Linked DNA regions of Sphaerotilus montanus. The protein of the gene in region 3 interacts with the protein of the main gene of each other region in a pairwise test. Links are inferred from orthologs where the notes say so. Each region holds a gene or a part of one and is shown on either strand. Other genes may lie near its edges. The genes, in order: ndk, BDD16_RS02230 and BDD16_RS06905.

Evidence for each region.
Region 1: the proteins of BDD16_RS06905 (region 3) and ndk interact in binary tests that used the Escherichia coli proteins (3 or more experiments, as listed by UniProt). The link is inferred for Sphaerotilus montanus from one-to-one orthologs.
Region 2: the proteins of BDD16_RS06905 (region 3) and BDD16_RS02230 interact in binary tests that used the Escherichia coli proteins (3 or more experiments, as listed by UniProt). The link is inferred for Sphaerotilus montanus from one-to-one orthologs.

The regions. Positions count from the first base shown.
Region 1 is NZ_JACCFH010000001.1:3,746,183-3,755,642, forward strand. What follows is about bases 2,760-5,544. They hold ndk (nucleoside-diphosphate kinase), read left to right. Parts: upstream 2,760-3,831; coding sequence 3,832-4,257; downstream 4,258-5,544. Other genes in these bases: rluB (23S rRNA pseudouridine(2605) synthase RluB), read left to right, coding at 2,760-3,735; rlmN (dual-specificity RNA methyltransferase RlmN), read left to right, coding at 4,284-5,450; pilW (type IV pilus biogenesis/stability protein PilW), read left to right, coding at 5,466-5,544. Outside these bases: BDD16_RS17045 (IS5 family transposase), read left to right, coding at 182-1,261; more of rluB, read left to right, coding at 1,621-2,759; more of pilW, read left to right, coding at 5,545-6,377; BDD16_RS17075 (helix-turn-helix domain-containing protein), read left to right, coding at 6,370-7,338; ispG (flavodoxin-dependent (E)-4-hydroxy-3-methylbut-2-enyl-diphosphate synthase), read left to right, coding at 7,347-8,630; hisS (histidine--tRNA ligase), read left to right, coding at 8,665-9,460. UniProt on the Escherichia coli protein: Major role in the synthesis of nucleoside triphosphates other than ATP. The ATP gamma phosphate is transferred to the NDP beta phosphate via a ping-pong mechanism, using a phosphorylated active-site intermediate.
Region 2 is NZ_JACCFH010000001.1:531,375-540,958, reverse strand. What follows is about bases 3,034-5,942. They hold BDD16_RS02230 (class I SAM-dependent DNA methyltransferase), read right to left. Parts: upstream 5,263-5,942; coding sequence 3,805-5,262; downstream 3,034-3,804. Other genes in these bases: hsdR (type I restriction-modification system endonuclease), read right to left, coding at 5,370-5,942; BDD16_RS23245 (restriction endonuclease subunit S), read right to left, coding at 3,034-3,808. Outside these bases: BDD16_RS02250 (SIR2 family protein), read right to left, coding at 1-372; BDD16_RS02245 (hypothetical protein), read right to left, coding at 529-1,329; BDD16_RS02240 (DUF5655 domain-containing protein), read right to left, coding at 1,464-2,462; more of BDD16_RS23245, read right to left, coding at 2,459-3,033; more of hsdR, read right to left, coding at 5,943-8,861; BDD16_RS02220 (ATP-binding protein), read left to right, coding at 9,142-9,584. UniProt on the Escherichia coli protein: The subtype gamma methyltransferase (M) subunit of a type I restriction enzyme. The M and S subunits together form a methyltransferase (MTase) that methylates A-2 on the top and A-3 on the bottom strand of the sequence 5'-AACN(6)GTGC-3'.
Region 3 is NZ_JACCFH010000001.1:1,533,190-1,542,863, forward strand. What follows is about bases 4,238-7,236. They hold BDD16_RS06905 (uracil-DNA glycosylase), read right to left. Parts: upstream 6,102-7,236; coding sequence 5,373-6,101; downstream 4,238-5,372. Other genes in these bases: tuf (elongation factor Tu), read right to left, coding at 4,238-4,818; trpC (indole-3-glycerol phosphate synthase TrpC), read right to left, coding at 6,101-6,913; trpD (anthranilate phosphoribosyltransferase), read right to left, coding at 6,910-7,236. Also shown: rplL (50S ribosomal protein L7/L12), read right to left, coding at 1-240; rplJ (50S ribosomal protein L10), read right to left, coding at 295-822; rplA (50S ribosomal protein L1), read right to left, coding at 1,128-1,844; rplK (50S ribosomal protein L11), read right to left, coding at 1,847-2,281; transcription termination/antitermination protein NusG, read right to left, coding at 2,386-2,952; preprotein translocase subunit SecE, read right to left, coding at 2,988-3,371; more of tuf, read right to left, coding at 3,628-4,237; more of trpD, read right to left, coding at 7,237-7,944; BDD16_RS06920 (anthranilate synthase component II), read right to left, coding at 7,938-8,507; trpE (anthranilate synthase component I), read right to left, coding at 8,533-9,674. UniProt on the Escherichia coli protein: Excises uracil residues from the DNA which can arise as a result of misincorporation of dUMP residues by DNA polymerase or due to deamination of cytosine.

The DNA.
Region 1 (9,460 bases), 2.2 Mb from region 3 along the record:
TCGCGCGCCACGATGGAGACCCTGTCCATCGTGGCCTACCGCCAGCCCGTCACCCGGGGTGACATCGAGGACATCCGTGGCGTGACGGTCAGCACGCAGATCGTCCGGCAGCTCGAAGGGCACTTCTAGAAACCGACCCTGACCGCCGCCTGAGCCGCGCGCTGCGGCAAGATACCGCCCCATGATCACACCCCGCACCAAGCCATCGAGCTTCTTTCCTGAGGAGGCCGCGGACGACCTGTTCGTGGTGCAGCAGCGCAAGGCCAAGCTGGAGGGCTACGTACAGACGCTGGCGGCGATGGACGAACTGATCGACTTCGCAGCGATGGCCGCGGCGGTGGACAAGGCCTGCCCTCGCGCTGACCGCAGCAAGGGCGGACGCCCGCCGTACCCGACCGAGGCGCTGGTGCGCATGGTGTTCCTGCAAGGGCTGTACAACCTGTCGGACGAGCAGTGCGAGCACCAGGTGCTGGACAGGATGAGCTTCCAGCGGTTCTGCCGGCTGGACGGCGCGCTGAACATTCCGGACGCACGCACGCTGTGGAACTTCCGGCAGCGGCTGGCCGAAGGCGGGCTGGGAGGCCGGGCGATTTTCGAGGCGTTGAGCCAGCAGTTGCAGCGGCACGGCTTCATCCCGAGGGGCGGGCAGATCGTGGACGCCAGCATCGTGCAGGCGCCGATCACGCAGGCCAACGCCCGGGAGCGCGATGCGCTGAACAAGGGGGAGGCGCCCGAGGGCTGGAGCAAGAAGCGCCTGGCGCACACCGACCGGGACGCGCGCTGGACGCAAAAGCACGGCAAGTCGTACTACGGCTACAAGCTGCACGGCAACGTGGACGCACGCTACAAGCTGATCCGCCAGATGAAGATCACGGCGGCCAACGCCGACGACGGACAGCAACTGCCCGACGTGCTGCAGGTGGCGAACACGCGCAAGCGGCTGCTGGCCGACCGGGGCTACGACAGCGCGGCCAACCGTCAGACGCTGCAGCAGCACGGACTGGCCGACGGCATCGCGCGTCGCGCCAAGCCAGGGCAGACGGCCAAGGTTCGACTCAAGCAGCGCAACAAGACGATCAACCGCACGCGGGCGCGGGTCGAGCACGTGTTCGCGGCGCTGAGCCAGCAGGGCGGCAAGTGCGTGCGGGCGATGACGCTGGCGCGCAATGCGCTGGCGATCACGCTGCAGTGCGCGGCCTACAACGCGCGCAGGCTGGTGTGGCTGGTCAAGAGCGCAGGTCCGTCCGCACAGCCCGCGTGAGGGGAAAAACCCCGTCGCGGGGCACCGCGGCGGCGGGGACAGGGGCTCGCCGCCGTCATCCACTGCTCGTCTGAGCTGGATTTGTGCAGGCTCAGACCAGGTTCAGGGCTGCAGGGCCGGTTTCTAGAAGTGCCCCGAAGAGCGTGGCTGGATCGAGGTGATCGGGCACCGCGAGGGCCCAGGGCGTCCCGCGCTGTATGCGACGACCCGACAATTTCTGGACGATCTGGGATTGAAATCCCTGGATCAACTGCCATCCCTGGAGGCGATCGGGTCCGACCTGGTCGTCGACACCAACCCTGTGCCCTCGGGACCCGATGGCGCATCGTCATCTCTCTCCGAGGCCTGAGGCCGAACGCATGAACGAACATCAAGATACCGCTGACCAGACTGGCGCCGACGCCGCTGCAGAGACCCCCGAGGCCCCGAAGAAGCGCCGTGCGCCCCGCAAGGTGGCTGCGGACGTCGTGGCCGTGGACGTGGGCACGACCGAGGCGCCCGCAGCGGCGCCTGTCGCCAAGAAGCCGCGTGCGCCCCGCAAGCCGGTGGCGGCGGTTGTGTCGGTCGAGCCTGCGGGCGAGGCGGTGGCCCAGGACGTCGCTCCGGCGGTGGTCGAGGCCGCTGACGTCGCGGTGCCGGCCACGCGCCCTGCGCGGGCGCCGCGCAGCCGCAAGAAGGACGTGGTCGCCGAGCCGGCAATCGCTTCGACGGACGTCGCTCCGAGCGTGGAGCCGGTCGCTGAACCGGTGGTGGTGGTGCCGGTGGCGGCAGAGTCGGCCCCGGACGCTGCGCCGGAAACGGGCGCTGCGGCACCGGTGGGTGAAGAAGCCGGTGGTCGCCGGCGCGACCGTGATCGCCAGCGCCGCAAGGAGCGCCGTGGTCCGCGCGAGGAGGGCGGTGCCGCGATTTCCGGTGCGCAGGCTGCTGCCGGGTCGGTGGCTGACAGCGAGGAAGAGTTCGAGGTGATCGTGGTCAGCGGCGGTGACGATGACCCTGTCGATGCCGGCACGCTGTTCGCCGAGGTGATCTCGGGCGACTACGACGCCGAAGTCACTCCCGACGCGGACGATGAACTGGTCGATCCGGGCAAGCGCGTGCTGCGTCCCGAGCCCGAGGCGCCCAAGCTGCACAAGGTGCTGGCCCAGGCCGGCATCGGCTCGCGCCGCGAGATGGAGCAGCTGATCCAGGACGGTCAGGTGTCCGTCAACGGTGAAGCGGCGCACATCGGCATGCGCATCGCCCAGGGCGACCAGATCCGCATCGCCGGCCGCCCGATCAAGGTGCGCATCGCGCCGCCGCCGGCCCGCGTGCTGGCGTATCACAAGGAAGTCGGCGAAGTGGTCACGCACCACGATCCTGAAGGTCGACCGACCGTGTTCCGCCGTCTGCCGCGCCTGCACACCGGCAAGTGGCTGTCGGTGGGTCGCCTGGACATCAACACCGAAGGCCTGCTGCTGTTCACCAACTCCGGTGATCTGGCGAACCAGCTGATGCACCCGCGCTTCGGCGTGGAACGCGAGTACGCCGTGCGCGTGCTGGGTTCCCTGGCGACCGAGCAGCGTGCGCGTCTGCTGGACGGCGTGGACATCGAGGGCCAGAAGGCGGCCTTCAAGTCGATCGAGGACGGTGGCGGCGAAGGCATCAACCGCTGGTACCGCGTTGTCATCACCGAAGGCCGCAACCGCGAAGTGCGCAAGCTGTTCGACAAGGTGGGTCTGGCGGTGAGCCGGCTGATCCGCATCCGATACGGCACCGTGGTGCTGCCGCGTGGTCTCAAGCGCGGTGTCTGGGTGGAACTGGACGACCAGGACGTGCGCACGATCCGTGCTCTTGCCAATCCCGACCAGCCCGCCCGCGTGGTGCCGGTGCCGAACGATGGCCCGCGTGGTGCCCGGCCCCAGAAGGGCCGTGGCCAGGACCGCCCGGACCGTGGTGGCGAGCTGCGTGCCAATGACCGCGGTGGACGCGGAGCTGGCGAGCCGCGTGCCGAGCGCGATCCGCAGGCGCCGCGTGGCAAGGGTGCGCAGCACGGAGGTGACCGTGGCCAGGACCGCGGTGACCGCCAGGGCGGGCGTCCGAACGGCCCGGGCAATGCCCCGCAAGGTCAGCAGAACCGTCCGCCGCGTGGCCCGCGGCAGGATGGACCGCCGCAAGGTGGTGGCGGCTACGGCAACCAGGGCGGCGGGCAGGGCGGTGGCCGCAGTCCGCGCAACGAGGGCGATGACCCGCTGCACATCCCGAATCCGCTGGAGCAGACCTTCGACAAGCGCTTCGTGTCCGGCTCCAAGCGCATCACGACCGGCTTCGGCCGGCCGACCGAGGAGCCGACGCCGGGCAGCGGAGGTGGCAACCGCAAGGGCGAGCCGCGCCAGCCGGACCCGATGGAGACCTCGGTCGGCTACATCGGTGCCGAGGCCTACTTCACCCGCCCTGGCGGCGGTAACAACAAGGGCCGCGGCGGCCGTCGGCGCTGATGGCCTGACACGCTTCAACGCTAGAATGCCGGGTTTTCCCCGGCTTCGACCCCCATTCGACCGACTTTGTCCTCCCTGTTTCAAGGAAACCATTCCATGGCCATCGAACGCACCCTGTCCATCATCAAGCCCGACGCCGTCGCCAAGAACGTCATCGGCCAGATCTACGCCCGTTTCGAAGGCGCCGGCCTGAAGATCGCCGCTGCCAAGCTGGTGCAGCTGTCGCGTGCCGACGCTGAAGCGTTCTATGGCGTCCACAAGGCCCGCCCGTTCTTCAACGACCTGGTGAACTTCATGATCTCCGGCCCGGTGATGATCCAGTGCCTGGAAGGCGAGAACGCCATCCTGAAGAACCGCGAGCTGATGGGCGCCACCGATCCGAAGAAGGCTGAAGCCGGCACCATCCGCGCCGATTTCGCCGACTCGATCGACGCCAACGCCGTGCACGGCTCCGACGCTGCCGAAACGGCCGCCGTCGAGATCGCCTTCTTCTTCCCCGGCATGAACGTCTACAGCCGCTGATCGGCTGCTGAACCCGCGCTGAAGACATGACCACCGACGCTGCCCTCGACGCTGTCAACCTGCTCGACTTTGACCTCGACGGGCTGGCTGCGCATTGCGAGCGCCTGGGCGAGAAGCGCTTTCGCGCCGTCCAGCTGTTCCGGTGGATCCACCAGCGCGGTGCGCGCGACTTCGACCAGATGAGTGATCTGGCCAAGTCGCTGCGCGCCAAACTCGCCAGCGGGTCGGTCATCCGTCCGCTGGCGATCCTTTCCGAACACCGCTCCGCCGACGGCACAGTCAAGTGGCTGTTCGATGTGGGCGCCGGCGATGCCGTCGAGAGCGTCTTCATCCCCGAGGAAGGCCGCGGAACGCTGTGCATCTCGTCGCAGGCGGGTTGTGCGGTGGGATGCCGTTTCTGCTCCACCGGCCACCAGGGCTTTTCCCGCAACCTGAGCACGGGCGAGATCCTCGCGCAGCTCTGGTATGCCGAACACACGCTGCGCCGCGACCTGAACCGTCCCGCTGGCGAGCGCGTGATCACCAACGTCGTGATGATGGGCATGGGCGAGCCGCTGCAGAACTACGGCGCGCTCGTGCCGGCGCTGCGCGTGATGCTCGACGACCATGGCTACGGCCTGTCGCGCCGGCGCGTGACGGTCTCGACTTCCGGCGTCGTGCCGTTCATGGACCGGCTGCGCGACGACCTGCCGGTGGCGCTGGCCGTGTCGTTGCACGCGCCCGACGACGCGCTGCGCAACGAGCTCGTGCCGCTGAACCGCAAGTACCCGCTGGCCGATCTGCTGGCCGCGTGCAAGCGCTACCTGGACACGGCGCCGCGCGACTTCATCACGTTCGAATACTGCATGCTCGACGGTGTCAACGACAGCGACGAGCAGGCGAGGGCGCTGCTGGCGCTGGTCGGGCCGAAGGGACCGGTCGGTCGGCTGCCCTGCAAGTTCAACCTGATTCCGTTCAACCCCTTCCCGGCGTCGGGCCTGAAGCGTTCGGACAATGCCCGCGTGCAGGCCTTCGCCAAGGTGCTCCTGGAGGGGGGGCTGGTCACGACGGTGCGCAAGACCCGTGGTGATGACATCGACGCCGCCTGCGGCCAGCTCGCTGGCGAGGTGCAGGACCGCACCCGGGCGCACGAGCGCATGGTGCGTGCGCCGATCCGCATCGTGCGCAGCGCACCCCCGGCTGCGCCGAACTGAGCGATCTTCCCCAGGATGACGATGACCCCACTGCGCTGGTTCGAGCGCCGCACCGGCCGGTGTGGCAGTCTGCTGCTGGCTGCGGTGCTGCTGGCTGGCTGCGTGTCCGGGCCGGCCTTGCCGGTGCCGATGGGGGAGGCGAGTCCCACCAGTATCAACGCACCCCGCCCGACGAACTCCAGCGGTTCGGCTGCCGCGAATGCTGCCACCGGTGGCCGACGCGATCTGGTCACCGAATCGGACGAGTCCGACTCGGCCAGGCGTGCGCGCATCCGCACCGAACTGGCCGCGGCCTATTTCGGCCAGGGGCAGTACGTGACCGCGCTGGACGAGGTCAAGCGCGCGCTGACCGTCGATCCGGGTCATGTGCCTGCCCTGGGCCTGCGCGGGCTCATCTACGCCAACATGGGGGAGTACGAGCTGGCGGAGGAGAGTTTTCGCTCGGCCCTGCGGGTCCGCCCCGCCGATGCCGACACCCTGCACAACTACGGCTGGTTCCTCTGCCAGCAGCGCCGCTTCGTGCCGGCGCGCCAGCAGTTCGAAGCGGCGATGGCGGTGCCGCAGTACCGCGAATCGGCGCGCACGCTGCTCGCTGCCGGCATCTGCGAGGCCCGGGCCGGTGAGCTGCAGGCGGCCCAGATCATCCTGCAGCGCAGCTTCGACCAGGACCCGGGCAATCCGGCCACCGTGTTCAATCTGGCGGACGTCCTGAAGCGCCGAGGTGATCTGGAACGTGCATTTCTTTACATCCAGCGGCTCAACCAGACCCCTGAGCTGGTGAGCCCTGAAACGCTGTGGCTGGCGATTCGCATCCAGCACCGACGAAACCTCACCTCGTCCGTGGAAGAATTGGGGTCATTGCTGCGTGCACGATTCCCGAAATCACGGGAGGCAGCGGCCTATGACCAAGGACAGTTCGATGAGTGAAGTGACACCGCTGCCAGCTGGCTCCCTCTCGGCCGGCGCCATGCTGCGCGCCGCCCGCGAGGCACGTGGGCTGGAAATCGATGCATTGGCACAGTTGCTGAAGGTGCCCGAGCGCCGGCTGGTGGCGCTGGAGGCCGATCGCTATGACGAGTTGCCGGGACTGGCCTTCGTGCGCAGTCTGGCGCAGTCCTACGCCCGCCAGCTGGGTCTGGACTCCACCAAGGTCCTGGCTGTGCTGCCGATGTCCGGAACGCCGCCGCAGCAGCTCGAGAACGTGTCCCGCGGGCTGCAGACGCCGTACCGCGAAGGCGTGAGCGGCAATACCTTCGGCCGCGGCGGAGCAGGGCAGCCGGAATGGCTCAAGCCCGCCTATCTGGTGCCGGCGCTGCTGCTGCTGGCCGCACTGGCCTTCTGGTTCGCTCCGCCGATGCGTTCGGTGTTTGGCGGCCTGGGCTGGCCTGCGGCGGATGCCCCCGCGGGCAGTGCCAGCGCCGTGTCCGATGTGCCCTCGTCCGTGTCATCGTCGGGGGCGGCCAGTGGTGGCACTGCGGCGCCGTCGGATGGGGTGCTGGTGTCCGCGCCGACCGCCGTGGTGGTGCCTGCGGTTCCGTTGACGCCCGTGACGCCGGCTGCATCCGCGCCCTTGGCCCCTCCGGTGTCCGAGACCGTGCACTCGGCACCCACCGACACGGCGCCTGTCGGTGCCAGCGCGCCGCCGGCCGCGGCGGGCACGGTGGTGCTGCGCACGACGGGCGAGTCCTGGGTCGAGGTGCGTGATGCGGCGGGCGCCGTGCTGCTGTCGCGCACGGTGCTGCCGGGCGAGGTGATCGGCCTGGATGGCGCCATGCCGATGCGCATGAAGGTGGGCATCGCCAGCGTCACCCAGGTGACCGTGCGTGGCGAGCCGTTCAGCCTGGCCCCGTTCACCCGCGGCAACATCGCCAACGCCGTTCTGAAGTGAGTCCGACCATGCACGCTCCCCTGACGACCTCCGAACAACCGATTCCGCTGGGCGAACCTGCCGCGCGTCGCAGCCTGCAGGCCCGTGTGGTCTGGGGCGACCGTGTCGTGACGGTCGGCGGCGATGCGCCGGTGCGCGTGCAGTCGATGACCAACACCGACACGGTGGACGTCATCGGCACCGCCATCCAGGTGAAGGAGCTGGCGCTGGCCGGCTCGGAGATGGTCCGCATCACGGTCAACACGCCCGAAGCCGCCGAGGCCGTGCCGCACATCCGCGACCAGCTCGACCGCATGCAGATCGACGTGCCGCTGATCGGCGACTTCCACTACAACGGCCACCGCCTGCTCACCGAGTACCCGGCGATGGCGGCGGCGCTGTCCAAGTACCGCATCAACCCGGGCAATGTCGGCAAGGGCGACAAGCGCGACCGCCAGTTCGGCATGATGATCGAGGCCGCGCTGCGCCACGACAAGCCGGTGCGCATCGGCGTCAACTGGGGCAGCCTGGACCAGGAACTGCTCGCCAGCCTGATGGACACCAACGCCCGCCGCGCGCAGCCGTGGGAAGGCCGTCAGGTGATGTACGAAGCCCTGATCCAGTCGGCGCTCGACTCGGCGGGTTACGCGGTCGAGCTGGGCATGGACCCGGGCCAGGTGCTGATCAGCTGCAAGGTCAGTGGCGTGCAGGATCTGGTGGCGGTCTACCGCGAGCTGTCGAAGCGCTGTGACCATCCGCTGCACCTCGGCCTGACCGAAGCCGGCATGGGCACCAAGGGCACGGTCGCCTCGGCCGCGGCGCTGGGCATCCTGCTGCAGCAGGGCATCGGCGACACCATCCGCGTCAGCCTGACGCCCGCGCCAGGCGAGGCGCGCACGCAGGAAGTGACCGTCGCGCTGGAGATCCTGCAGTCGCTGGGTCTGCGCACCTTCGTGCCGAGCGTGACGGCGTGTCCCGGCTGCGGCCGCACGACGAGCACCACCTTCCAGGAACTGACCCAGCAGATCGACCACTTCCTGCGCGCGCAGATGCCGGTCTGGCGCGTCAAGTACCCGGGCGTCGAGACGATGAAGGTGGCCGTGATGGGCTGCATCGTCAACGGCCCCGGCGAGAGCAAGCACGCCGACATCGGCATCAGCCTGCCCGGCACCGGCGAAGCCCCGGCGGCTCCCGTCTACATCGATGGCGAGAAGGCCATGACGCTGCGCGGCGAGGGCATTGCCAGCGAGTTCCAGGCCGTGGTCGAGCAGTACATCGAGCGGCGCTTTGGCCAGAAGACGGCCGTTTCCTGAACTCCCGAGTTCTCCGAATTCCTGAATTTTCCTGATGAGCGAAAAACTCCAAGCCGTCAAAGGCATGAACGACCTGCTGCCGCCGGATTCGGCGCGGTGGGAGTGGTTCGAGGACAGCGTGCGCGCCCTGATGCGCCGCTACGGCTACGCCAACATCCGCACCCCGATCGTCGAGCCGACGCCGCTGTTCGTGCGTGGCCTAGGCGAGGTGACGGACATCGTCGAGAAGGAGATGTACTCCTTTGAAGACAAGATGAATGGCGATCTGCTCACGTTGCGCCCGGAAGGCACGGCGGGGGTCGTGCGCGCCGTGGTGCAGCACAACCTGCTGTACGAAGGCCCGAAGCGGCTGTTCTACATCGGCCCGATGTTCCGCCACGAACGCCCGCAGAAGGGCCGCTACCGCCAGTTCCACCAGGTCGGCGTCGAGGCGCTGGGTTACGGCGGACCGGACGTGGACGCCGAGGTGATCCTGATGGCGCGCAGCCTGTGGCGCGACCTGGGCCTGACCGACGTGCGGCTGGAGATCAACAGCCTGGGCCAGCCCGACGAGCGCAAGGCGCACCGCACCGCGCTGATCGCCCACTTCGAAGCCCACGCCGACGTGCTGGATGAGGAAGCGAAGCGTCGCCTGCACAGCAACCCGCTGCGCATCCTCGACACGAAGAACCCGGCGATGCAGGCGGTGGTCGAAGCCGCGCCGAAGCTGATGGATTTCCTCGGCGAGGCGTCGCTGAAGCACTTCGACGCCGTGCGCGCTGTGCTGGATGCGGTCGGCCAGCCCTACCGCATCAACCCACGCCTGGTGCGCGGCATGGACTACTACAACC
Region 2 (9,584 bases), 1.0 Mb from region 3 along the record:
CCCATCATAGTTTGTCGTAAAGACATTAACCTTCCGATTTAAATCTTTTCTTCTCTCCAATAATCCAAGTAGAGTTGTTAAAAAAACTTCGTAATTCACAAGATTGGCTAAGCCCTTTGCATCCACCACCGCAGATGGTGAGAACCGCTGCACGGGGAAGATGCACGTGTTGTAGTAGTGCATGAATAGAGCAGTACGCTTCTCATCATTATTTTCGAACTTAGTGGCGAGCGTTTCAATAGTTTCCCAGTCACCCTTCTCATCCTTTATTTCCAATGCCAATGTCGGAAAAAGGTTAGCTGAAGCACCTGAGCCAACTAAAATATTGATATTCTTGTTGTATATGTCCAGCACCTCTATTGACTCAAACATATTTACTCCTTTTTTGGCTTATTCTCAGAATATGAACCCAGCATTGCCGCACAAAGTGATTGAGTCGAGCGCCAATAATTCACATGGCACCATTAGTCTTCATCGAGAATTTTCGGCCTTTCGCCAGACAGCGGAAATTCGCTGATACAGCGTCGATTAGACTTCTACCCCAATCTTAGTATCAATGTGGCGAAGTATGACCGACATGCGAAGCGCGACCACAACACCGAATTTGTTGTCGCCCTCCAGAACAACACCTATTACTTTTTGATCTTCAATTAAAACCGGAGATTTTTGGAGGCCCGCATATATTAATGGCCCACCACTGAAACCATGGTGACCAATTGTATTAACCTCTTCGCCCGCGCTATCAATTGATCGCTGCTCTCGGGTAATTGCAACGTGTGTCTGAGGAGACATTCCTCGTGCATTGAAATACTCATTCGGCATAATTTCAATATTTAAATATTGAGCCCTAGTCGGCGCAAGGCGCCGATTTCGTCGGTTATCGGGAGAAATTTTTTTATTCTTCGAAGCTGGAAAGCCAATCATTATTAGCATCCGCATTCCAGACGCCGGTGATTTGACATCCTCAAGCTGACCCGCAGCTATACAGGGTAAATTTTTTTTCTCGTCGACAGTCAGTTCGTGCCATGCAAAATCAAACGGATCTTCTTCGCGAGGATTGCTCCCAGGAATAGCTACGTGCCATTCGCCTGCGATTCCAATGAGACTCTCCCCTGCAGGGGACGCGAAGAACAGAGTTCCATTTTTTGTATGATCGACAACATGCGCAGCAGTAACCAAGAATCTTCGATTTTTGTATTCAAATGCAAAGCAAGTACCTATGTGGACAGGATCGCCATAATCTGCAATTAGGTAAATTGGGAAAATCGCAGGCGCAAAGTTATTTAGTGCATTTTGTTGGATGATATTTATTAACTCAGGTGATTTCATTCTTTTTTCCAATCCGACCTACCGAAGGTAGGTGCTAGCAGTGTTAGCATCTTCTCAACTTTATTTATTGACCAAGCGGTCCGGGGGGCGAAAGACCGCTTCTTGCCGAAAGCTGGCATGGCACTCTGCTTGGGTCAGTCCGACATATTGAGCACGTTCCCCGTTGGTTGAGCGACTACAACCGCCCGCCCCTCATACGCCCGCAGAATCAGCCCCTTGACCGCATCTAGGTCAGCCGTGACCGCCAGCGAAAGCTCCAGATCACCGGTACCCCAATGCCCCTGCTGGCTGACGTCACGCGCGTTGGGCGGCAGCGGATCCAACTGGTCAGGCGACAGATGCAGGTAAAGCAGCAAGCGGCTCTTCTGCGGCACGACAGTGGCGAAGTTCTTCAGGCGTTTGTAGGCCACATAGAGCTTGAGTTCCTTGCGCTGGACATCGTCGCCGAGCGACAGGACGTAGCCTTCCAGCGAGGTCAGCAGCTCCAGCAGTGGCGCCGACAAGGTGGTCAGCCACTCTGCGTAGCTCTTGTCGGTACCGGTGGTGACCTTGGCCGGTGGCACGGCCGCATCCTTGTCGGGCGCGGTCTTGCTGCTGACCTTGGCGGGCTTCTTGATCGGCGCGGCGGTCCCTGGCGCGTTGGCCTGCTCCAGCAGCAACAGCTCTTCGCCGAAACGGCGGTAGCGGATCAGCTCGATGTTGCGGTTGATCTGCTGGACGGCGTGGCTATCGTACTTGGTGAAGTCGGCGGCGATGCAGACCAGCCGTGGGGCGGTCCAGTCGATCTGTTCGGCGGCGGCGCTGCCCAGGGTCTTCATCACCAGCAGCTCGAACTCGGCTTTGTGGTCCATAAGCCAGTCGAGGTAGAACAGGCCCTGGTTGATGACGTTCTCGCCGAGGGAGCGCTTGTATTCGAGGATGACCGGGCAGTGGTTTTCGTCGAGGCCGAGGGTGTCGATGCGGCCGGCGTGGGTGCGGCCAGTGGCGTACTCGGTGGCGAGGAAACGGATGCGCAGCAGCGGGCCGAGGTTGCTCTCGATCAGCGTCTGCAAGGGCTTTTCGAGGTCGGATGCCTCGCCCTGCAGCTCGGTGGCCTGGCCGGCTTGCAGGCGGAAGAGCTTGATGTCGCTCATGACGTGGTGTCGGCGGTGGCGCTGCGGCGGCCTCGCTTGGCCTTGGGGGCGGCGTCGCGGCTGGTGGCCAGGCGCTTGAGCAACTCGGCCGCCGGTTCGTCGTTCGGATCCTGCGGCACCAGTTCGCCCCGGAATGCCTTGGCCAGCAGCGCGGGGGTTAGGCGGTCGGCAGCGGTCTGAGCGGTCTTCAGACGGGCTTCGAGGCGATCGGCGAAGGCGAACAGGGTTTCGACGCGGCGGACGATTTCGGTTTGTTCAGCAATGCCTGGCATATTCAACGGGAACTCCTTAACCTTGGAGAGATTTAAGTTCGGTTGATTCCCCCCTTCGGCTAGCACCCGCATTTCAAGATAGTTCGCCTGCAACGCCAGCTTGACGTATTTAACCAAGGCTTTCTTTGGATCGACAACAACCGCTGCACATGCTTGGTTAATCGTCGCCGGAATCCCGAGTTCACTCACTTGTCCGCGAGTTTTGCCCTCTCCGTACATCGCGACAAGAAGCGTTCCAGCAGGATAAATTTTTAAGCGATGATCTGTGATAGCTTGCTGAGTAACGTACTCATCGCATGAGAGGATCAACTCTTGGCTAGTTGCACCGCTGGTAATCCACGGCACACCTGTGAGGGAAAAATAATCTGTGTTAGATCTAAGTGGCGTTGAGCCCGTCCCAACATGGGAAACTGACTCTACTTTAGTCGTCATCCAATCCGTTCGGCCATTTCCATCTTCCCAATCCTCCGTCAACCGCCCTGAAGTCGCCGCCGCCAGCACCGATTGCCGGAAGCGCTTGAGCAAGGGCACGACGCGGGCGAGGCGGTCGCGGCAGGCGTCCACGCGGGTGAGGACGGTGTCGAGTTTTTCGGCGATGCGGGTTTGTTCGGGTTGGGGTGCAATCGCAATCTGCGTTTCACGGATCTGCTTCAACACCAAGCGTTTTATTGCCGTGCCGGTCATCTCACCAGTCATGGATTTGTACGCGATCGGGCTATTTAGCCAATGCTTCAAATATGAAGAGTTGAGAATGCCAGGAATTGGTTTCAACAACGCCACACTCGACAGCATTGAAAATGGCTCTCGCAACGTATTAAGCGCCGCTATCCCAGTGGTCACACCATCCTTGATGTAAAGAACATCACCGTACTCGGCCGGGCAACGTGAATATATCTCGTTGTGCGTCGCCTCATCAACGTAGGTGATATTTGAAATATCTAGACCCCATCGCCGAATATTCTTGGCAGTCACATACTTGTACGCACCAGTAGAGAGATTGACCGGGGAATGATGGGTACCGTCTGTGATGAGCGTGCAAACATCAGCGAGCTTGGCAGAGGTCCAGTTTTTCACGCTGAAATCTCCTCACCCAGCTCCGCCAAGATCGCTTCGAGTTCTTCGAGCGCCCCGTTCAGCTCGTCCATCGCCTCCCGCGCCAGCACGGCCGGCTCCGGCAGGTCGGCGGCATCCTCGGCGTTGTCGTCCTTCAGCCAACTGATGTCCAGGCTGTCGCCACGCGCCCGCACCTCCTCGCGGCTGAACCGACGCCAGCGCCCCGACTCACCCTGGTCCGTGCGTGGACTGAAGCCGTTGCAGTCCTCACCGAACACCGCCTCGAACTCGGCGAAGTGCGCCCGCGTCAGCGGCGTGCGCTTGCCGAACTTGGGCGCGTTCGCCCGCATGTCGTAGACCCAGACCTCGTCCGTGCTGCCCGTGGCCGCCTGCCCGATCTTGTGGAAAAACAGCACGTTGGTCTTCACGCCCTGCGCGTAGAAGATCCCCGTCGGCAGCCGCAGGATCGTGTGCAGCCGGCACTTGTCCATCAGGTCGCGCCGGATCTCCGCCCCTACCCCCGCCTCGAAGAGCACGTTGTCCGGCAGCACCACCGCCGCCCGCCCGTCGTCCTTCAGGTGCCGCACGATGTGCTGCACGAACGCGAGCTGCTTGTTGCTGGTCTGGTAGGTCAGGTCATCGCGCGTCGGCCCGCCGCCGCCCTTGGCCGTGCCGAACGGCGGGTTGCTCAGGATGATGTCGCTCCTGGGCAAGCCCGCCCCCGCACTGCCCAGCGTGTTGCCCAGGTGAACCACCCCAGCGTCATCGCCCTCCATGCCGTGCAGCAGGCAGTTCATCAACGCCAGCCGCCGCGTGCCCGACACCAGCTCCATGCCAAGGAAGGCCCGGTTACGCTGGAACGCCCGCTCGCGCTCGTTCAGGTCGAAGTAGTCGTCGGTGTGCTCGCGCATGTAGCGGTCGGCCGCGATCAGGAAACCCGCCGTGCCCGCCGCCGGATCCTGGATCGTCTCGCCCGGCTGCGGCTGCATCAGGTGGACGATGCTGTCGATCAGCGGCCGGGGGGTGAAATACTGGCCCGCGCCGCTCTTGGTCTCGCTGGCGTTCTTCTCCAGCAGCCCTTCGTACAGATCGCCCAGCCCGTCCTTGGCCGCGCTGAACCAGTCGATGCCTTCCAGGCTCTTGATGAGCTGCTCCAGGTGCCGCGCCTCCTTCAGCCGGGTCTGCGCGTCGGCGTAGATCGCGGCGATCAGCGGATCAGTGCTCTGGCTCAACTGCAGCAGCGCGCTGCGGTAGTGGTTCAGCAGGTTCAGCCCGCTCAGGCCCAGCAGCGTCTTCCAGCGCGCGAACTCCGGCAGCTTGTGCGCCTGCAGCACGCCGTTGTCCGCGTTCTCCTGCTCCATCTTGATGAACAGCAGCAGCACCAGCTCGGTCACGTAGTCGCTGTAGTTGATGCCGTCGTCGCGCAGCACGTCGCAGAGGTTCCACAGCTTCTGGACGATGTCGTTCTGGGTCATGGGGGTCGATTCGGTTCTAGAGGGTCAGGAAATGCGCAATTCGGGATTGTCGGTCAGCCCCTGCGCTGGACCGGACTGGCCAGCGTCAGACGGATGGGCCCGCGGTTTCAGGCCGCCTGAGGCCAGAGATGCTCGGCCAGCGCGTCCATCACCTGCGTCAAGCCGCCACCAAGCTGGCGGTCCAGCCCGCGCTGCCCACCTTGCTCGGCAAAGGCGCGGTTGACGAAGGTCGCGTCGATCACGACCTCGTGCGTGAGCTGCTTGGCCAGCCGCTCCAGCCACTTGCGCTGCACCGGCGTCCAGGTGCGCAGGCCGTAGACCCGCTGCATGGCCTGCGCGACCCGCTGCTCGAAGGGCAGCAGCGCCTCCCCCAGCGCGGCCTGCCGGATGTAGCCGACGATGCTGGCGGCGATCTCCACCTGGCTGCGGTTACGCCACGCCGACTTCAGTTGCGCCTCGCTGTAGCCGTGAGTGTCCAGCAGCAGCCGAACCTCGCGCAGTTGCTCGCGGGTCAGGTCCTTCGGCCGGTTGACCACCACCGCCAGTGCCACCGACTGGTTGACCTGCTCCCGCACGAAGCGACTGAAGCTGTCCAGATAGTCCTCCGGCTTGGCGTAGGCGCCCCAGCTCTGCTCCCGCGCGACCAGCTCGTCGGCGTGGTCGGACAGGATCGGACCGTAGGCCGAGCCTATCAGCACGCGCACCTCGGTGAGCTGGTTCAGAAGACCGGCGTGCTGGCCCAGGAACTCGGCCGCGGGCTGTGGCCCCAGGCTGTGCAGATGCTGGTGCAGCTTCTCCGGCGGCACGCCCCATTGCTGCTCCAGCGCATCCAGCCGGGCCTTGAGCCTGGCGCCCTTCTCGGTCGGCTGCTCGGCCTGGTGGCGGGCGGTGCGCAGCACGCGCATGAGCTTCTGGCCGAGCTGGTCGAGCACGTCATGCGCATGGCTGCGCTCGGGTTGGCTGCCAGGCAGCGCCAGGCTGGCCGGGTTGCGCAGCTCGTCGACCAGTTGCGCCAGCGTGACGTTCGGATCCTTCACCAGCGGTTGCATGGTGTTGACCGGGTCCAGCGCCGCGTAGAGATCGACCGGGTCGTAGATGCGGAACACGGTCTTGCCGATGTCGTCACAGCGCCGCGTGGCCCGGCCGATCATCTGCTCGTACAGGATGCGGCTCTTCACCCGCCGCATGAACACCAGATGGCAGATGGCCGGCACGTCGATCCCGGTGGTCAGCAGATCGACGGTGATGGCGATGCTGGGCAGCGCGTCGTTCTTGTAGCGGCGGATGAGCTGCTCGACCTTGTCGCTCGCACCTGTGATCTTGCGCACCGCGGCCTCGTTGTAGTCGTCCTGGTAGACGGCCCGGAACGCCTCGTCGAGCAGCCGCTTGACCATGTCGGCGTGCGCATCGGTGGCGCAGAAGATCAGTGTTTTCTCGGCGCTGAAGGGGTCGATCTCCTGGGCAAGCTGTTCGCAGATGACGCGGTTGAAGTTCTCGCTGATCACCTTGCGGTTGAAGCTCTCGATCTGGAAGTCGAGTTCATCGTCGAGTTCGGCGGCCTCGATCTCGCCCGTGTCCAGGTGCAGCACCTCGACCTGTTCGCCCTTGTCGAAGTGGATGCCCTTCTGGCTCAGCAGGGTCTGGTAGCGGATCGGCGGCTCGTGGTCGATCAGCCAGTCTTCGGCCACGGCCTCGCGGTAGGAGTAGGTGAAGATCGGCTTGCCGAAGATCTCGGTCGTGTGGCGCGCCGGGGTGGCGGTCAGGCCGATGCGCACGGCGTCGAAGTAGTCGAGCACGCGCCGGTAGCTCGACAGGTACTGGGCGTGGTCGCGCAGGGCCAGCTCGCCCTCGGTCATCTCCTGGTCGAGCGTGTAGCCGCGGTGGGCCTCGTCCACGATCAGGCAGTCGTAGGTATCGACCGGGGGCGGGTTGTCGCTGCCGAACAGCCGCTTGACCATCGCCTGCACGGTGGCGACCTGGACACGGGTTTCCGCCTCGGCCGCCATGTCGCCCAGTTCGGCGATGTTGTAGATCTTGCTGAGAGGCTGGTTCGATTCCAGCGGGGCTTCGTTGAAGGCGTCCTGGGCCTGCTGTCCCAGCGCGGTGCGGTCCACGAGGAAGAGGATGCGCTTGAAGCGCTCGGCCTTGAGCAGGCGGTAGACCAGCCCGATGATCGTGCGGGTCTTGCCGGTACCGGTGGCCATCGCCAGCAGGCAGTTGCGGCGGTGGTCGGCCAGCGCCGCTTCGACGGCGCCGATGGCGCGCACCTGGTAGTCGCGCAGTTGCAGGTAGCCGTAGGGCTCGGCCTGCAGGCGCGTTTCCGCCTCCTCCCGGCTGCGCTGCAGCAGATCGAGCAGCCCTTGAGGCGAATGGAAGCCGGGGAGTGAGCGGGCCGTGTTCGACGGTGCCCGCACGTCGCGGAACCAGGTGCCGCTGACCTCGGCCAACTGCTTGACCTGGGGCCGGCCGTTGCTCGAATAGACGAAGGGGATGTGAAAGTGCGCGCCCTGACCGTCCGGCCAGGGCTCGGTGCGGCCTTCCTGCTGCCAGGCGGTCGGCTGATGTGCCTCGGGCGTGTGGCTGCGGGCGTAGCGTTCGGCCTGCCCAATCTTGCCGGCGACCTGGATGTTCTGGCGCTTGGCCTCGACCACGGCGATCGGCGTCAGGCCGGCGAACAGGAGGTAGTCGGCTGATTGCCGGCCACCCATGGGCCATTCCGCAATCGCCTTGTACCGGCCGCGCTCCGGTCGGGCGCCGCTGGCGTGGGTGAGTCGGGTGGTGTCGGCGTCCCAGCCCGCTTCGATCAACTGCAGATCGATGACGAGCCGAGTGGTGGCCTCGTCCATCTGCAGATGGGTGGCGGCTTCGGCGGCGCGGCGGGAATAGCCGGCCAGGGTCTCGCCGCCGACGGACTGCGTGGTGCGCTGTGACTGGGCGCTCAGGCGGGACTCGAATTCCGCTTGCAGTGCGGCATAGCGCTGGCTGGCTTCCTCGGCGAGCTGCTGGTAGACGGCGTTCTCTTCCTGGGCGTGGCGCGCCATGGCGCGTTCCTGCTCGGACTGGGCTTCGAGGAGTCGGGTGAGCTGCGCCTGCTGGGTCTGTGCGGTCTGGGCATCGGACAACTCGCCGCGCAGTTGCTCCAGTTGCTGCTGCAGCGTGGCCAGCTTCTGGCTCGGGTCGTCCGGCAGTCGGAAGGGGCCGGGCTGGAAGGACGGATTCGAGCCGAAGGTGCGGTGGAACCAGACCGCCAGCTCCCGCGCCACGCGCAGGGCTTCCAGTCCTTCGCGGTAGCCGATGCCATGCTGCACCTCGTGTGCGGCGGCGTTGCCGGTGCGGCGCAGCAGGTGGAAGAGCTGGCGCACCTGGGCGTCCATGCCCAGCCGGGCATCCACGGCGCGCAGCAGTTCGGCCTGGGTCGGCTGCACGAGGGCCACGCCGACACGGGCTGCGATGTCACGGGTGATGGCTTCGGCCAGCAGGCGCAGCTTGAGCACGCAGCTCGACGGGTCGAAAGGGTAGAGCCGCTCAGCCGTGGCGCCGAGATCGGCCAGCAGCGTCGAGTGCTCGACCAGGAATGCGAAGTTGCTCGGACCCGTCATCTTTCTCCCTCCCTCTCTGTGCGAACCGCATCCGGCGCCACTGGTGTCGTGTGCTCGGAGGCGTCTTGGCAATCTAGCCCAGAGGGTGGGTGGTGGCCCGGGTGCAGAGTGGGCCGGTACGGATGAGCTGCGTGATTTTTTTAACGATCCGAGATGGCGGTTGCAGGAAGCTGCTCCAGTAGATACATCCACGCCGTCGTCAAACTTGTGCCCGTCGCAGCACTGACTGGGCACTCTGCCGAGCGCCACCTCCAGCCCTCCTTGCCGGCCATCTCATTCCATGTCTGAAGAAATTAAGAACACTGCGATAACTGCCGCAGGCTACGTATACCAAAATCGGCAAGGGGTACGCCTCCTGTGCGACTGGCTCGACGCACCGACGCGCTACACCCGGGTGAAGTTCGAGTGTGACGACGAGGCCGACGCGCCGAAGGGGTTGGACGACATCGTGGCCGAGCGAACTGGCGGCCTCGTCGACCTTGAGCAGGTCAAGTACACACCGAACCCGGCGGTGCACGCGCTGAGCTGGGAGTGGATGCTCGAAAAGTCCGGTAGGACGGCGAAGTCTAGGTCGATGCTGCGGAAGTGGTTTGACGCCTTCGCCGTGTTGGACCCGGCTCGGGTTGGCGTGATCTCGCTGAAGACGAATCGTCGGCCAGATGCGGAAATTGAGGCGTGCCTCTCCGGCCGGCGAATCGACTTCGCCAAAGTGCCCGAGCCTCG
Region 3 (9,674 bases):
TTCGCGCACGGCCTTGATGACTTGCACCTTCTGTGCGCCGGCCGACACCAGCACGACGTTGAATTCGGTCTTTTCTTCAGCGGCCGGAGCAGCAGCGCCGCCAGCGGCACCGCCACCAGCCACGGCGACCGCAGCAGCGGACACGCCGAACTTCGTTTCAACGGCCTTGACCAGGTCGTTCAGTTCCAGGACGGTCATCGTGTCCAGGGCTGCCAGGAATGCGTCTTTGTCGAATGCCATGATGGGCTCCTAATTCAGTGAAATCGAGAAAACAGGGTTGAGGCCGGGTCGGACTCAGGCCACAGCAGCTTCGGCAGCGGGAGCCTCTTCGGCACCGCCAGCCTTTTGCTTGGCCACTTCGGCGACCACGCGGGCGAAGCCGGAGATCGGGGTCTGCAGCAGGCCCAGCAGCTGGGCCAGCAGGACTTCCTTGCTCGGCACGTTGGCCAGCGCCTTGACGCCGTCGACGTCCAGCGCCTTGCCACCGTAGGCACCGCCCTTGATGACCAGCTTGTCGTTCGTCTTGGCGAAGTCGGAAACGACCTTCGCGGCTGCCACGGCGTCTTCGGAGAAGCCATAGATCAGCGGTCCGACGAACAGGCTCTCAGCGGCTTCAAACGGCGTTCCGGCAACGGCACGGCGGGCCAGGGTGTTCTTCAGCACGTGAAGATACACACCCTTTTCGCGCGCGACCTTGCGCAGAGCATCCAGATGAGCGACGGTGAGGCCACGGTACTCGGCCACGGTCAAGGTCTGTGATTTCGCCGCCTGGGCGATCACTTCCTCGACAACGGCTGCTTTCTCGTTGCGATTGAGACTCAAGGTCCACTCCTTCAAAACGTGTCCGTTGCGCGTACGCTCGGGACACACCGGGTTCAGCGACCTTGCCGTTCAGGAGCCCGTGTCACCACGGGAACAACCTTTGCGGCGGGTGCGCCATCTGCGCTGGCCGGGTCTGGCCGGGTCGGAACCCGGACTTCGCCAATTAAGAGCCACCCGCACCGGAATTCCGGGGGGCATCTCGCCAGCGGTCTTCGATGACCTGGACGGCTTGCACCGTCCAGCCCACCAAATGCTTGCGGAATGCCTGCGCCAGACTCGCGCAGGCTCCGGATCTTGCGATCAGATCAGTTCTGGCTGGTGCCCATGCCGGCGGTGACGCTGGCGATGTCCACGCGGACGCCCACACCCATCGTCGACGAGACGGCGACCTTGCGCAGGTAGACACCCTTGCTCGATGCCGGCTTGGCCTTGTTCAGCGCTTCCAGCAGTGCTTGCAGGTTGCCCTTGAGCTTGCCGTCCTCGAACGAACGGCGACCGATGGTGCCGTGGATGATGCCGCCCTTGTCGACGCGGAACTGGACCTGACCAGCCTTGGCGTTGCGCACGGCGGTGGCCACGTCAGCGGTCACGGTGCCGACCTTCGGGTTCGGCATCAGGCCGCGCGGGCCCAGGATCTGGCCCAGCTGACCGACCACGCGCATCGCGTCCGGCGAGGCGATGACCACGTCGAAGTTGATGTTGCCGGCCTTGACTTCAGCCGCCAGGTCGTCCATGCCGACCACGTCCGCGCCAGCAGCACGGGCTTCGTCCGCCTTGGCGCCTTGCGTGAACACGGCCACGCGCTTGGTCTTGCCGGTGCCGTTGGGCATCACGACAGCGCCACGCACCACCTGGTCCGACTTCTTGGCGTCCACGCCGAGTTGCACGGCCACGTCGATGGATTCATCGAACTTGGCGCTCGCGCATTCCTTCAGCAGGCCCAGTGCGTCATCGATCGGATACAGCTTGGTCGTCTCGATCTTGCCTTGCAGCGCCTTTTGACGCTTCGTCAGCTTTGCCATGATCAGACCCCTTCCACGTTGATGCCCATCGAGCGAGCCGAACCCGCGATGGTCTTGACAGCGGCGTCCAGATTGGCGGCCGTCAGATCCTTGACCTTGATCTTCGCGATCTCTTCCAGCTGCGCACGGGTCAGCTTGCCGACCTTCTCGACGTGCGGGCGGGCCGAACCACGTTCGATCTTGGCAGCCTTCTTCAGGAGGGCCGTTGCCGGCGGGCTCTTGATGACGAAGGTGAACGACTTGTCGGCGAAGGCGGTGATGACCACCGGCAGCTTCATGCCGATCTCGAAGCCCTGCTGCGTCTGTGCGTTGAACGCCTTGCAGAACTCCATGATGTTCAGACCGCGCTGACCGAGAGCGGGACCGATCGGGGGCGAAGGATTGGCCTTGCCTGCCGGAACTTGCAGCTTGATGAAGCCGACGATTTTCTTTGCCATGATGGCTCCTCGAGTTCAAGCGCCTGCCACTGGAGCAGGCTCCTCGTCATGTGAGATATGCGGGCACACCATGCACCCGCCACCCGGTCCGACGCCGTGAAGCGTCAGACTTTCTCGACCTGGTGAAAGTCGAGTTCCACTGGGGTCGCACGACCGAAGATCGTGACGGACACCCGCATCTTGTTCTTGTCGTAATTGACGTCTTCGATGGCACCGTTGAAGTCGGTGAACGGACCATCCTTGACCCGAACGACTTCGCCGACCACCCATTCCACCTTCGGACGGGGCTTTTCGGTGCCCTCCTGCATCTGGGTCACGATCTTCATGACCTCGTCTTCCGAGATCGGCGACGGGCGATTCTTCGCGCCGCCGACGAAGCCGGTGACCTTGCTCGTGTTCTTGACCAGGTGCCAGGACTCGTCGTCCATCACCATCTCGACCAGCACATAGCCGGGGAAGAAACGACGCTCGGTGACCGACTTCTTGCCGTTCTTCATCTCGACCACTTCTTCGGTCGGAACCAGGATGCGGCCGAACTTCGCCTGCATGCCGGAACGGTCAATGCGCTCGCGCAGATTGCGCTCCACGGCTTTTTCCATGCCCGAATAGGCATGCACCACATACCAGCGCATCGGCACGGCAGCGGGAGAAGTGGACTGGATATCGCTCATCTTGAAACCTTGCTTGTACAGCGTCACACCCGCGATCAACGCTTCCAGCCGAGGATCAGGTCATACAGGACCCATTCGAGGGTCTTGTCGGTCATCCACAGGAACAGCGCCATGACCACGACGAAGGCGAAGACGTAGCCCGTCATCTGCCCGGCTTCCTTGCGGGTCGGCCAGACAACCTTGTAGAACTCCTTGACCGACTCGCGGCCATAGGCGATCAGTTCCTTGCCGGGCTCAGAACCGAAGAACGCTGCCACCGCCGCGCCCAGCAGCAGCAGCAAGGCCGCCCACTGCGCGTAGGGCCCCTGTGCGGAGAGCAGATAGAACGCCACCAAGCCGCCAAGCAGCAGCAGACCCGCAGCAATCAGCCGGGTCTTGTCAGCATTGGTGGAAACAGTTTCGACTTGCGGAGCGGTCATCACATTCACTTCGTTCGGGGTGGGCGTATCGCAGCCATTGCACTGCGCGCCATCGTCGAACCCCACAAGCGGGAAAGCCCGCCAGGGCGTCGACACGTCCCGCGGGCTGCCGGTCAGGCAACAAATCTCGATGGCTTTTCAGCGATCGGATTTGGCAGGGGCAGAGGGAATCGAACCCCCAACCTTCGGTTTTGGAGACCGACGCTCTGCCAATTGAGCTATGCCCCTGCGGTCTGACTGGTAAAACTGATTTGACTCAGGCGATGATCTTGGCGACGACGCCGGCGCCGACGGTACGACCGCCTTCACGGATGGCGAAGCGCAGACCTTCTTCCATGGCGATCGGGGCGATCAGCTTGACGGTGATCGACACGTTGTCGCCCGGCATGACCATTTCCTTGCCTTCCGGCAGGGAGATCGAGCCGGTCACGTCCGTCGTGCGGAAGTAGAACTGCGGGCGGTAGTTGGCGAAGAACGGCGTGTGGCGGCCGCCTTCGTCCTTCGACAGCACGTAGATCTCGCCCGTGAAGTCCGTGTGCGGCTTGATCGAGCCCGGCTTGCACAGCACTTGGCCGCGCTGCACGTCTTCGCGCTTGGTGCCGCGCAGCAGGATGCCGACGTTGTCGCCTGCTTGACCCTGGTCCAGCAGCTTGCGGAACATTTCCACGCCGGTGCAGGTGGTCAGCTGCGTGTCCTTCAGGCCCACGACTTCGATCGGCTCGCCGACCTTGATGATGCCGCGTTCGATACGGCCGGTCACCACGGTGCCGCGACCCGAGATCGAGAACACGTCTTCCACGGGCATCAGGAAGGCACCGTCCACCAGGCGCTTCGGCTCGGGGATGTAGGTGTCCAGCGCATCCGCCAGCTTCATGATGGCTTGCTCGCCCAGCGGGCCGGTGTCGCCTTCGAGGGCCAGCTTGGCCGAGCCCTTGATGATCGGGGTGTCGTCGCCGGGGAAGTCGTACTTGGACAGCAGCTCGCGCACTTCCATTTCGACCAGTTCCAGCAGCTCCTCGTCGTCCACCATGTCGGCCTTGTTCAGGAAGACGATGATGTAGGGCACGCCCACCTGACGCGACAGCAGGATGTGCTCGCGGGTCTGGGGCATCGGGCCGTCAGCGGCCGAGCACACCAGGATCGCGCCGTCCATCTGGGCGGCGCCGGTGATCATGTTCTTGACGTAGTCGGCGTGTCCCGGGCAGTCGACGTGCGCGTAGTGACGGTTCTCCGTCTCGTACTCGACGTGCGCGGTGTTGATGGTGATGCCGCGGGCCTTTTCTTCCGGTGCCGCGTCGATCTGGTCATACGCCTTGGCGGTGCCGCCAAACTTCTTCGACAGCACGGTCGTGATCGCTGCGGTCAGCGTCGTCTTGCCGTGGTCCACGTGACCGATGGTGCCGACGTTGACGTGCGGCTTGCTACGGACAAACTTTTCCTTTGACATGATCTCGCGCTCCCGAGGGCGTTCACTACAACGGATTGGACAGACGATGCATGAAAGTGGTGCCCATGACGCGGATCGAACGCGTGACCTCTCCCTTACCAAGGGAGTGCTCTACCACTGAGCCACATGGGCATCGACACGGGTCTGGGCGCATGAATCAGACGCACAGACCGGTATCGACACAGTCAACACCACAACAATTTCAGGCTTTTAACCTGACGACACTGCAAGACACTGGAGCGGGAAACGGGAATCGAACCCGTGTCATTAGCTTGGAAGGCTAAGGTTCTACCATTAAACTACTCCCGCCCGATCAAGCCCACAGACTTTATTGCTTTGCAGCAAACCACTCTGTCGCTTCCATGCTGTTCGCTGGTGGAGGAGGCTGGATTCGAACCAGCGTACGCTTTCGCGGGCAGATTTACAGTCTGCTGCCTTTAACCACTCGGCCACCCCTCCTGGGCGAGCCATAGACTTTAACAAAGCTATTTTTTTGCTGCAAGCACTTTCTGCGGTTTTTTCTTTGGTGCCTGTTGAACGGGTCGGTTCAGACCTCAATCCGACCCGTCCAGCCGCCAGTCGATCGGTGCACTGCCTTGAGCGGCCAGCCAGGCGTTCGCCGTGCTGAATGGGCGGCTGCCGACAAACGGCACCGGTGGACGGCGTGCTGCCAGCGGCGACGGGTGGTTCGATACAAGGATCCGGTTCGCGCCCCCGGCCTGCTCGATGCGCGGCCCCTTGGCCTGCGCATGGGCGCCCCACAGCAGGAACACCTTCGGATGCGGCTGCGCGGCGACCCGGTCGATCAGCGCATCGGTCAGCGCCTCCCAGCCCAGTTTGGCGTGGCTGGCCGGCTGGTCGCGCTCGACAGTGAGGCTGGTGTTGAGCAGCAGCACGCCCTGCCCCGCCCACGCCCGCAGGCTCCCGGACACCGGCAAGGCCAGCCCGAGGTCCGCCACCAGCTCCTGCCGGATGTTGCGCAGGCTCGGCGGGATCTTCACCCCGTCGGCGACCGAGAACGCCAGCCCCTCGGCCTCGCCCGGCCCGTGGTACGGATCCTGGCCCAGGACCACCACCCGCACCTGCTGCGGCGTCAGCGTCTCCAGCGCCCGCAGCGGCCGCGCCGGGTAGACCTCGGCCCCGGCCGCCACCCGGGCGTCGATCGTACGGCACAGCGCCGCGCCGCGCGGACTGGCCACAAACGCCGCGACCAGATCGTCCCAGCCCGGCGCCACGTCCGACAGCGCCTCGGCCAGCGGGCGCGTCAAGCGGTTGTCGACCATCAGCGGAACAGCGCCGCCAGCGCCACACCCGGATCGGCGGCGCGCATGAACGCCTCACCGACGAGGAAGGCATGCACATCCGCTGCCCGCATCTGCGCCACGTCCTGCGGCCCGAGGATGCCGGACTCGGTCACCAGCAGCCGGTCCGCCGGCACCGCGTCCAGCAGCCCCAGCGTGGTATCCAGCGTCACGTCGAAGGTGCGCAGGTCGCGGTTGTTGATGCCGACCAGCGACGTCTTCAGCCGCAGCGCCCGCTGCAGTTCCTCGCCGTCGTGGACCTCGACCAGCACGCTCATCCGGTGCGCCAGCGCCACCGCCTCCAGATCGGCCATCTGCGCATCGTCCAGACACGCCGCGATCAGCAGGATGCAGTCCGCACCCATCGCGCGCGCTTCGTGGACCTGGTACTCGTCGACCATGAAGTCCTTGCGCAGCACCGGCAGCGCGCACGCGGCCCGCGCCTCCAGCAGGTACTCGACCGCGCCCTGGAAGTACTGCACGTCCGTCAGCACGCTCAGGCACGCGGCGCCATGGCGCTCGTAGGTCTGCGCGATCTCGGCGGGATGGAAGTCCGGGCGGATCACGCCCTTGCTCGGACTGGCCTTCTTGATCTCGGCGATCACGGCGGGCTGCGCCGCGGCGATCTTCGTGCGCAGCGCGGCCTCGAAATCGCGCACGTCGGTGCGGCTCTCCGCCTCCTCGCGCAGGGAGGACAGCGAGCGCCGCGCACGGGCCGCGGCCACCTCCTCGTGCTTGGTGACGACGATGCGGGCGAGGATGTCGGGGACACCGGGGGGAAGGGGTCGGCTCATGCTGCGGCGAGTTCCTGGGAACGGGTGACGAACTGCTGGAGGCGTGCGGCGGCCTGGCCATTGGCGAGCACCTCGCGGGCCAGCTCGATGCCTTCGGTCATGGTCGAGGCGACATTGGCGGCATAGAGCGCCACGCCGGCGTTCAGCATCACGATGTCGCGCGCGGGGCCGGGCGCGTTGTCCAGCACCGCCTGCAGCAGCGCGCGCGACTCCGCGGGCGTCTCCACCTTCAGCGAGCGGTTGCTGGCCATCGTCAGGCCGAAGTCCTCGGGGTGAACCTCGTACTCGCGGATCTCGCCGTCGCGCAGCTCGCCCACCAGCGTGCCGGCGCCCAGCGAGACCTCGTCCATGCCATCCCGGCCGTAGACGACCAGCGCGTGCTCGGCGCCCAGGCGCTGCAGCGCACGCACCTGGATGCCCACCAGATCGGGGTGGAACACGCCCATCAGGATGTTCGGCGCCTCGGCCGGGTTGGTCAGCGGGCCGAGGATGTTGAAGATGGTCCGCACGCCGAGTTCGCGCCGCACCGGGCCGACGTTTTTCATCGCCGGGTGGTGGTTGGGGGCGAACATGAAGCCGATGCCGGTGTCGGCGATGCACTGCGCCACCGCCTGCGGCGACAGCGTCATCGGCACGCCCAGCGCTTCGAGCACGTCGGCGCTGCCGGACTTGCTGGAGACGCCGCGGTTGCCGTGCTTGCTGACCCGTGCGCCCGCGGCAGCGGCGACGAACATCGAGCAGGTCGAGATGTTGAACGTGTGCGAGCCATCGCCACCGGTGCCGACGATGTCCACGAGGTGCGTGCGGTCGGTGACGTTGACCTTGACCGCGAACTCGCGCATCACCTGCGCGGCGGCGGTGATCTCGCCGATGGTTTCCTTCTTGACGCGCAGGCCGACCAGCAGCGCCGACATCATCACCGGCGACATGGTGCCGCCCATGATGCGGCGCATCAGCGTCAGCATCTCGTCGTGGAAGATCTCGCGGTGGTCGATGACGCGGGCCAGGGCTTCGTGGTCGGTGATCAGCATGTGGACTCCAGGAAATTCTTCAGCATGGCGTGGCCGTGCTCGCTGAGGATGGATTCGGGGTGGAACTGCACGCCTTCGATCGCCAGCGTGCGGTGGCGCACGCCCATGATCTCGCCGTCCGCGCTGGTGGCGGTGACGATCAGGTCGGCGGGCAAGGTGGCGCGCTCGATGGCCAGCGAGTGGTAGCGCACGATGTCGAACTGACGCGGCAGGCCGGCGAAGACGCCCTGCTGGTCGGTCGTGATGGTGTCGAGCTTGCCGTGCATCTGCACCTGCGCCCGCACGATGTTCCCGCCGAGGGCCGCACCGATGCTCTGGTGGCCCAGGCACACGCCGAGGATGGGCAGCTTGCCAGCGAAGTGGCGGATCGCCTCGATGCAGATGCCCGCCTCCGCGGGCGAGCACGGCCCCGGTGACAGGACCAGGCGGTCGGGTTGCATCGCCTCGATCTCGGCGATGGTGATTTCGTCATTGCGGTGGACCCGCACGTCCTCGCCCAGCTCGGCGAAGTACTGCACGAGGTTGAACGTGAACGAGTCGTAGTTGTCGATCATCAGCAGCATGTTCGTTCTCCTTCGGGACGCGGGGTCAGAAGCCTTCTTCGACCAGCTCGGCCGCGCGGATCACCGCGCGCATCTTCACCTCGGTCTCCTTCCACTCCATCTCGGGCACCGAGTCGGCGACGATGCCGGCCCCCGCCTGCACATAGAGCGTCTGGTCCTTGACCACCCCCGTGCGGATGGCGATCGCCACGTCCATGTCCCCCGCGAAGCTCAGGTAGCCGCAGGCGCCGCCGTAGATGCCGCGCTCGCTGATCTCCAGCTGGTCGATGATCTCCATCGCGTGGATCTTGGGCGCGCCGCTCAGCGTGCCCGCCGGAAAGCTAGCGCGCAGCACGTCCAGGCTGCTCATGCCGTCCTTCAGCACGCCCTCGACGTTGCTGACGATGTGCATGACGTGCGAGTAGCGCTCGATGCCGAAGGCCTCGGTGACCTTGACGGTGCCGGTCTTGGCGATGCGGCCGATGTCGTTGCGCGCCAGGTCGATCAGCATCAGGTGCTCGGCGCGCTCCTTCGGGTCGGCGAGCAGGTCGACCTCGTGCTGGGCGTCCTGGTCGGGCGTGGCACCACGTGGCTTGGTGCCGGCGATCGGGCGGATGGTGACGATCTTCTCGGGCTTGCCGTCCACCGTGCGCGCTTCCTGACGCACCAGGATCTCGGGCGACGAACCGACGATCTGGAAGCCGCCCATGTCGTAGTAGTACATGTACGGCGACGGGTTGAGCGACCGCAGCGCGCGGTAGAGCGACAGCGGGTTCTCGGTGTAGCGCTTCTTCAGGCGCTGGCCGATGACGATCTGCATGCAGTCGCCGGCCGCGATGAACTCCTTGGCCTTGAGGACGGCAGCCTCGAAGTCGGCCTTGGCGTATTCGCGCTCGACCGGGTGCGACTGGCCGCGTTTCACCTGCGGCGCGGTGACGCTGTAGCGGAGCTGGTCGCCGAGCTGGGTCAGGCGCTTCTGGGCGGTGAAGTAGGCCTCGGGCTGGCGCGGGTCGGCGTAGACGATCAGGTAGAGGCGGCCCGACAGGTTGTCGATCACCGCCAGTTCCTCGGTCTGCAGGAGCTGGATCTCGGGTGTGCCGATGCCGCCGGGCAGGCGGGTGTCGGCGAGCTTCTTCTCGATGTAGCGCACCGTGTCGTAGCCGAAGTAGCCGGCCAGCCCGCCGCAGA